2 regions of the Streptomyces sp. NPDC101191 genome follow, and region 2 is predicted to be linked to the other one. Evidence: riboswitches for the same ligand, from Rfam matches in the RefSeq annotation. Region 2 holds a riboswitch; the other holds the start of a gene.
The links. Region 2 has a riboswitch for glycine ahead of gcvP (aminomethyl-transferring glycine dehydrogenase). Riboswitches for the same ligand answer to the same signal wherever they lie in the genome.

Region 1 (4,408 bases), on a different contig from region 2:
CCGGGGTGCGGTGGGCGTTCTGCGTGAGGAGGGCGTAGAACTGCGGGATCTCGACGGCGGGCTCGGACAGCCGCAGGGGTCCGGCGGGCATCCGGCCCAGACCGGTCGCGATGCGGCGCAGATCGGCCCAGGGGATGCCGACGCCGCCGCCGGGGGCGTGCGGATTGAGCCAGATGCCCCAGCGGTCGGGGTAGAGGGCGCGGGCGATGTCCAGACCGGAGACGACCTCGTGGGCACGGTTCCAGCCGGAGGCGGCGAGCTCCTGGGCGGAGGTCACGCACGGGGCGTAGCCGTGGCCGTCGACCTCCATGTTCCCGTACTGGGCGTCGGGCGATCCGGGACCGCCCTGCCACAGGAGCATCCAGACCTCGCCGTCGGTGAGGGCGTGCAGCAGCTCCTCGTAGGCGTCGTGGCGCCCGGGCGCCACCTGGCGCAGCGTGCGCTCGACCTTTCCGGCCGCAGCGGTGCCTGACGCGCTCACCGTGGGTCCCGCCCCTCTTTTCGTCACGCGGTCTGGATGGCTTGCTGGATGGCTCGCAGGTGGGCTATCGCAGCTTCTGAATCAGTTCAGCTTAAACAGGGGGGCCGTCACACGGCGGCGCGCTGGAAGAAGGGGCGCACCTTCTCCAGCATCCAGTCGCCCACGGGGTCCTGCGCCACGTCGAGCAGGATGAGGTTGACCGGCCAGGCGACCTCGACCCGGCCGAGGGCACGGCCGAGGGCGTCGAGCGGGACGTTGCGGTCGACGTCGGGGCCGGTGAGCTGGACGCCGACGAAGAGGGCGGGTTCGGTGCCCTCGACGCTGGCCAGGGTGCGGCGGGCGGTGGCGATCACGCCGGTGGCCTCGAACTCGGCGGACGCGGCGGCGAGGAAGTCGACCGGGTCGTCCTGCCAGTCGGGCTCGAAGAGGCGGACGCGGCCGCCGCCGGCGGGCCCGTCGAGAGCGGTGCGGCCGGACCGGCAGAGCTCGGCGACGGCGGGCGGGGGCAGCGGGACGCCGACGGTGCCTCCGGGGTTCACGGCGATGCCGAGCTGCGGGGGCAGACCGCGGGCGAAGTCGCGGGCGGGGGCGACGGTGTACGACATGTGCTCGCCGGCGATGGCGAGGAACTGCTGCTCGGAACTGAAGACGGGCACGTAGGGCGAGCCGTCGATCTCCAGTGTGGGCAGGTCGAGCTCGGCACTGTCCGGTCCGCCGCCGTTGGGCAGCGGCACCCAGACGGGGCTGCGGCCGAGGACCTCGACCAGCCGTCCGCCGGCGGAGGGGTTGCCGAGCGAGGCGGCCAGTACTTCCTCGAGCTCGTTGCCCGGCCACGTCACGTTCACGGTTCTTCGTCCCCTTCCGGCACTCGGTGCGGTCAGCACCTTAACGGCGGCTCGACGCCTCCGTGACCGAAAAGGACGCGCGAAGGGGTGGGAGTGGTTCAGGACACGTCGCGGAAGCCGATCCTCCGCAGGGTGTCGGCGGCGTCGCGGTCGAGCAGGGTGACCGAGGCGCAGCCGGGCGGCAGGGCGCCGGCCTCGGCGGTGCGCACCAGGCGCCCCACGGCGCGGCGGTGCCGGGCGAAGGCGTAGCCGGAGACGCCGCGGCCGCGCTCCGCCTGGCCGGCCCGGGCGGTCTCGGGGTCGACGTCGAGCAGGATCAGGTGCAGGGCGGCGCCCCGCCGGCGCGCCTCACGGGCGAGCCAGCCGCGCACCCAGGACTGGGTGCCGCAGTCGTGCACGACGACGCCCGCGCCGGAGCGCAGGGCGCGCCGGAGGCCCGCGTAGTGGGCGAGGCGGGCGAGCGGGCGGTAGACCGCGTACGGCAGCAGTCGGGGCAGCCGGGCCTCCCAGCGCTCGCGGGTGTCCTGCGAGTCGATGGCGCGGCCCTCGGCGGCGCGGCCCATGAGGGTCGACTTGCCGGCTCCGGGCAGCCCGGAGACGACCACGACGTCACCGGCCTCGAAGCTGAGCACCCGGGGGCTGCGTCCGCCGCGCTCACGGAGGTCCCGCAGCAGCCGCGCGCGGCGTCGGCTGCGGGCCCGGGCCCGGGCTCCGGCACGCTGGACCGGTATGCCCGCACTTGCGGCGTAGGCGCCGGTGCGCTGGATCGTCATCGCTCACTCCCCCCGTCGGGCCTGCGGAGACCCTTGCCCACAAAGTGTAAAGAAACGGTAATGAGACGCAAGCGATTTGCCGCGCGGACCCGCCGTGCAATGATGAGCGCGCCAGGCGCTCGCACGAGCGCCCACAACCGCATACCGGCCGCTCGAATCCGCGCGGGAGAGTTCCGGGGCACCCTGTGCGCCGGGCGCCGAAGGAGCAAGTACCTCCCTTGAATCTCTCAGGCCCCGTACCGCGTGGATGAGGCAGATCTGAAAAGCGGGTCGCCCTGTCGCGTCCCCACCCAAGGTGCAAGCCGAGGATGCCCTCGGTGAACCTCTCAGGTTCCATGACAGATGGGGAGGATCGTCCTCACCGTCATGCACGTCGTGCCCTGCACGCCCTGGGACCCGGGAGCCACCCCATGAGCACTGCCCCCCGTCTGACCGCCCTCGATGCGCTGCATCGTTCGCTGGGCGCGACCATGACCGACTTCGCCGGCTGGGACATGCCGCTGCGCTACGCCAGCGAGCGCGACGAGCACAACGCCGTGCGCACCAGGGCCGGCCTCTTCGACCTCTCCCACATGGGCGAGATCACGGTCACCGGCCCGCAGGCCGTGGACCTCCTGGACTACGCCCTCGTCGGCAACATCTCCACCGTGGGCAACGGCCGCGCCCGCTACACGATGATCTGCCGGGAGGACGGCGGCATCCTCGACGACCTGATCGTGTACCGCCTCGGCGAGACGGAGTACATGGTCGTCGCCAACGCCTCCAACGCGCAGGTCGTCCTCGACGCCCTCACCGAGCGCGCGGCCGGCTTCGACGCCGAGGTCCGCGACGACCGCGACGCGTACGCGCTGATCGCCGTCCAGGGCCCGGAGTCCCCCGGCATCCTGAAGTCCGTCACCGACGCCGACCTGGACGGCCTGAAGTACTACGCGGGCCTCCCCGGCACCGTCGCCGGCGTGCCCGCGCTGATCGCCCGTACCGGCTACACCGGCGAGGACGGCTTCGAGCTGTTCCTCAAGCCGGAGCACGCCGAGGGCGTGTGGCAGGCACTGACCGAGGCGGGCCAGGGCGTCGGCCTGATCCCCTGCGGCCTGTCCTGCCGCGACACGCTCCGCCTGGAGGCGGGCATGCCGCTGTACGGCCACGAGCTGACCACGGCGCTCACCCCCTTCGACGCGGGCCTGGGCCGGGTCGTGAAGTTCGAGAAGACCACGAACGAGGGCCGGTTCGTGGGCCGCGAGGCGCTGGAGAAGGCCGCCGAGCGCGCCGAGTCCGCCCCGCCGCGCAAGCTGGTCGGCCTGGTCGCCGAGGGCCGCCGGGTGCCGCGCGCCGGCATGTCCGTCGTGGCGAACGGCGAGGTCGTCGGCGAGATCACCTCCGGCGCCCCGTCCCCGACCCTGGGCAAGCCGATCGCCATGGCCTACGTGGACGCCGCCTTCGCCGCGCCCGGCACCGAGGGCGTCGGCGTCGACATCCGCGGCGCGCACGAGCCCTACGAGGTCGTGGCGCTGCCGTTCTACAAGCGCCAGAAGTGATCATGGGGCGTAAGCCCCTTCGGCGCCGGACGTGACGCATTCGTCTCAGGACACGTCTCACCCCGCAAGACCCACGTACATCAGCACTCCCCCGATCCAGGAGAATCAGCTCATGAGCAACCCCCAGCAGCTGCGTTACAGCAAGGAGCACGAGTGGCTGTCGGCCGTCGAGGACGGCGTCGCCACGGTCGGCATCACCGAGCACGCGGCCAACGCCCTCGGCGACATCGTGTACGTCCAGCTTCCCGAGGTCGGCGCCACCGTGACCGCGGGCGAGGACTGCGGCGAGCTGGAGTCCACCAAGTCGGTCAGCGAGCTGTACTCCCCGGTCACGGGTGAGGTCGTCGCGGCGAACCAGGACGTCGTGGACGACCCGGCGCTGGTGAACACCGCCCCGTTCGAGGGTGGCTGGCTGTTCAAGGTGCGCATCACGGACGAGCCGGGCGACCTGCTCTCCGCCGACGAGTACACCGCCTTCACCGCCGGCTAACCGAGACCCCCTAGGGATCGATTCATGTCGCTTCTGAACACCCCTCTCCACGAGCTGGACCCGGACGTCGCCGCCGCCGTCGACGCCGAGCTCCGCCGTCAGCAGTCCACCCTCGAGATGATCGCCTCGGAGAACTTCGCTCCGGTCGCGGTCATGGAGGCCCAGGGCTCGGTCCTCACCAACAAGTACGCCGAGGGCTACCCGGGCCGTCGCTACTACGGCGGCTGCGAGCACGTCGACGTGGCCGAGCAGATCGCGATCGACCGGATCAAGGACCTGTTCGG
Region 2 (4,408 bases):
GACACCGGTCTCGGGACCGGCGGTCGGCTGCAGCGGGTGGTTCGGCAGGTACGGGGCGAGGTGCGCGCGCACCGCGACCGGACCGACGCCCGGGCCGCCGCCGCCGTGCGGGATGCAGAAGGTCTTGTGCAGGTTCAGGTGCGAGACGTCGCCGCCGAAGTGACCCGGCTTGGCGAGGCCGACCAGGGCGTTCAGGTTGGCGCCGTCGACGTACACCTGGCCGCCGGCGTCGTGCACGGCCGCGCAGATGTCGGCGACGTGCTCCTCGAACACACCGTGCGTGGACGGGTAGGTGATCATCAGCACGGCGAGCTCGTCGCGGTACTGCTCGATCTTGGCGCGCAGGTCCTCGACGTCGACCTCGCCGTCCTCCGCCGTCTTGACCACGACGACCTTCATGCCGGCCATCACCGCGGAGGCGGCGTTGGTTCCGTGCGCGGAGGACGGGATGAGGCAGATGGTGCGCTGCGCGTCGCCGTTGGCGCGGTGGTAGGCGCGGACGGCGAGCAGACCGGCCAGCTCGCCCTGGGAGCCGGCGTTCGGCTGGATCGACACCTTGTCGTAGCCGGTGACCTCGGCGAGGCGCTCCTCCAGCTCGGTGATGAGCGTGAGGTAGCCCTGCGCCTGCTCGACCGGGGCGAAGGGGTGGATCTGACCGAACTCGGGCCAGGTCACCGACTCCATCTCGGTGGTCGCGTTCAGCTTCATGGTGCAGGAGCCGAGCGGGATCATGCCGCGGTCGAGCGCGTAGTCGCGGTCGGCCAGCTTGCGCAGGTAGCGCAGCATCGAGGTCTCGGAGCGGTGCGCGTGGAAGACCGGGTGGGTCAGGTACGCGTCGCCGCGCAGCGCGTCGCCGGGAAGCGCGTCCTCGGTGACGGCGTCCAGCGCCTCGATGTCGGCGTCGACGCCGAAGGCGGACCAGACCGCGGCCAGCTGGGCGCGGGTGGTCGTCTCGTCACAGGAGGCGGACACGTGGTCGGCGTCGACGCGGTAGAGGTTCACGCCGCCCTCGCGGGCGGCGGCGACGACGGCGTCGGCACGGCCCGGGACGCGGGCGGTGACGGTGTCGAAGAAGGCCCCCTGGGTGAGCTCGACGCCCCCGGCGCGCAGACCGGCGGCGAGGATGGCGGCGTACCGGTGGGTGCGCCGGGCGATCCCCTTGAGCCCCTCGGGGCCGTGGTAGACGGCGTACATGCCGGCCATGACGGCGAGCAGCACCTGAGCGGTACAGATGTTGCTGGTGGCCTTCTCGCGGCGGATGTGCTGCTCGCGGGTCTGCAGGGCCAGGCGGTAGGCCTTGTTGCCGTCGGCGTCGACGGAGACGCCGACGAGGCGGCCCGGCAGGGAGCGGGCGTGCTTGTCCTGCACGGCCATGTAACCGGCGTGCGGACCGCCGAAGCCCATGGGCACGCCGAAGCGCTGGGTGGTGCCGACGGCGATGTCGGCGCCGAGCGAACCGGGCGAGGCGAGGAGCGTCAGGGCGAGCAGGTCGGCGGCGACGGTGACGACGGCGCCGAGCTCGTGGGCCTGGTCGATGACCGGCTTGATGTCACGGATGGCACCGGAGGCGCCCGGGTACTGCAGCAGCACTCCGAAGACGCCGCGCTCGGCGATCTCGGCGGGGATGCCGGAGCTCAGGTCGGCGACGACGACCTCGACCCCGGTCGGCTCGGCGCGGGTCTCGATGACGGCGATGGTCTGCGGCAGCGCGTCCGCGTCGATCAGGTAGACACCGTTCTTGACCTTGCCCACACGGCGGGAGAGCGCCATGGCCTCGGCGGCGGCGGTGCCCTCGTCCAGGAGGGAGGCGCCGGAGGTGGGCAGACCGGTCAGGTCGGCGACCATGGTCTGGAAGTTGAGCAGCGCCTCCAGGCGGCCCTGCGAGATCTCGGGCTGGTACGGCGTGTAGGCCGTGTACCAGGCCGGGTTCTCCATGACGTTCCGCAGGATGACCGGCGGCGTGAAGGTCCCGTAGTAGCCGAGCCCGATCATGGGGGCGAGCACCTGGTTGCGGTCCGCGAGCTCGCGGAGCTCCGCGAGCACCTCGGCCTCGGTGCGGGCCGCCGGAAGCGCGAGGGCCTCGGCGTTCTTGATGACGTCCGGAACGGCGGCGGCCGTGAGCTCGTCGAGGGATCCGTAACCGACCTGGGCGAGCATCTTGGCCCGCGCCTCGGCGTCGGGTCCGATGTGCCGCTGCTCGAAGGGAATGCCCTGCTCGAGCTCGGAGAGCGGAGTGCGGTTGGCGGTCATGTACGGGGGCCTCCTGGTCGTCACGACCTGCGAGGGGCACCACGGCGCGGGTGCCCGGACGGCCTCCCCCTCTGTCATCCAAACCTGAGAGCTTCACCGGCCCGCGTTGCGGTGGGCCGGCTTTCACCGTCGGTGAGAGCGGATCGCCGTCGACGCCCGCCCTGCTTTCCAGAGTGACCTCGTCCGCGCGGTACAGGGGCCTGAGAGATTCCGGGGAGGATTTGCTCCTTCGGCGCCTCCGCGAGTTTTGCTCCGGAGGACTCTCCCGCGCGGGGTCGACAGCCACAGCCAGCCTACCAGCGCCGTTCCTTCTTCCATCGCTCAAGTGGCCGACATCCCAGATGTGCACTTTCGTAGTGCTTGTAGAGCAGTTGCGACCAGTTGGAGGGACCGTGCAGACCGACATCGATCCGCGCAGCCTGATCGGCCGCAAGGCGTTCGACCGGAACGGACACAAGATCGGCACCGTGGACGAGGTGTACCTGGACGACGCGACGGGAGTCCCCGAATGGGCCGCCGTGCGTACCGGCCTGTTCAGCCGGGACGCGTTCGTCCCCCTGGAGCCGAGCGACTTCGTGGACGACACCCTCCGCATCCCCTACGACCGCGCCCTCATCAAGGACGCCCCCGACTTCGGCGTGGGCCGCCACCTCTCCCCCGAACAGGAACTCCAGCTCTACCGCCACTACAGCATGGCCCTCCCTCCCCCGCCCCAGGACGGCCCGAGAGACTTCGGCCGTCTGGCGGGCCAGGAGGACGTGTAGGCACCCGGGGCGCACCCTCCGCCGCCCCGGGCGCCGTCCGGGCCGGACGGCAAGGGCGGCGAGCCCCCTGCGAGGCCCCCGGCCCGGCGGCTCGCGCGGGCCGCGGACAGGCCTAGGCCGCCGCCCCCGTCGCCCCGCCGGGGACCAGCGGCAGCGGTTCCGACGGCTCCAGGTCCGGGTCGTCGACCGGGAAGGTCCGGACGCGGCCCGGCGCCGACGTCGGCTCCTCGAATCGGACGGTCACCCGCCCGACCCCGCTGCCCTGCACCCACCCGGCCCCGTACTCCGCGTGCCGCACGTCGTGCCCGGCGGCCCACCGCCGCTCCGCGGTCTCCGTGGCCGTCGGTGGGGCGGGCGCGGCGCCAGCGCCGGCGGCCGGCTCCTCCGCGCCGGCCGGAAGAGCGGCCTCCCCGGCGAGCGCCGCCTCCCGGGCCTCCGCCTGCGCGAACAGGTCCTCCTGGGTGTAGTCCGCCAGGCCGCTGACCCCGACCCCCAGGAGTCGCACCCCGCCCGTCGTGTCCACCAGTTCGAGCAGCCGCCCCGCGGCCTCCCGCACCACCACCGGATCGTCCGTCGGCCCCCGCAGCGTCTCGGACCGGGTCAGCGTCGAGAAGTCGTAGCGCCGCACCTTCAGGACGATCGTCCGCCCGGAGTGCCCGGAGCCCCGCAGCCGCGCCACGCACCGCTCCGCGAGCCGCTCCACCTCCAGCCGGATCCGCAGCCGGTCGTGCAGGTCCACGTCGAAGGTGTCCTCGACGGACACCGACTTGGCGTCCCTCTCGGCCACCACGGGCCGGTCGTCGTGCCCGAGGGCCATCCGGTACAGGGAGGCCCCGTGCGCGCGCCCCAGGATCCGTACGAGCTCGTCCTCGCCCGCTTCCACCACGTCGGTCACGGTGACGATCCCGGCCCGCCGCAGATGCTCGCCGGTCGCCGGGCCGATGCCGGGGATGATCCGCACCGAACGCGGCCCGAGCAGCTCCCGCTCCGTCCCGGGCTCGATGAGCACGAGCCCGTCCGGCTTGGCCTCCTCGGAAGCGATCTTCGCGAGCATCTTCGAGCCCGCGAGCCCGACCGACCCCGTCAGCCCCGTCGTGGCGAGGATGTCCCTGCGCAGTCTCTCCCCCGCCGCCCGCGCGCTCGCGCGGTCGTCGGCCACTCCGCCGGCCTCCAGGTCGACGAAGGCCTCGTCCAGGCTGAGCGGCTCCACGAGCGGCGAGAGCCGCCCGAGCAGTTCCATGACCTGGACGCTGATCGCCCGGTAGAAGGCGAAGCGCGGCACCAGATACGCCGCGTTCGGCGCGAGGCGGCGCGCCTGGGCCATCGGCATGGCCGAGTGCACCCCGAAGCGGCGCGCCTCGTACGACGCCGTGGCCACCACGCCGCGCGGGCCG

Region 1: it holds a riboswitch for glycine, as region 2 does, so the genes downstream of both, gcvT (glycine cleavage system aminomethyltransferase GcvT) here and gcvP (aminomethyl-transferring glycine dehydrogenase) in region 2, are expected to answer to the same signal.

What each region holds. Positions count from the first base shown of each region.
Region 1 is NZ_JBIWOU010000004.1:286,185-290,592, forward strand. It holds gene ACIRQF_RS17970 (enhanced serine sensitivity protein SseB C-terminal domain-containing protein) at 1-481, opposite strand, end outside; gene ACIRQF_RS17975 (enhanced serine sensitivity protein SseB) at 589-1,326, opposite strand; gene ACIRQF_RS17980 (AAA family ATPase) at 1,425-2,099, opposite strand; glycine riboswitch at 2,253-2,351, shown strand; gene gcvT (glycine cleavage system aminomethyltransferase GcvT) at 2,510-3,634, shown strand; gene gcvH (glycine cleavage system protein GcvH) at 3,747-4,124, shown strand; gene glyA (serine hydroxymethyltransferase) at 4,149-4,408, shown strand, end outside.
Region 2 is NZ_JBIWOU010000002.1:1,393,331-1,397,738, forward strand. It holds gene gcvP (aminomethyl-transferring glycine dehydrogenase) at 1-2,250, opposite strand, end outside; glycine riboswitch at 2,429-2,528, opposite strand; gene ACIRQF_RS13100 (PRC-barrel domain-containing protein) at 2,643-3,014, shown strand; gene ACIRQF_RS13105 (DNA polymerase IV) at 3,127-4,408, opposite strand, start outside.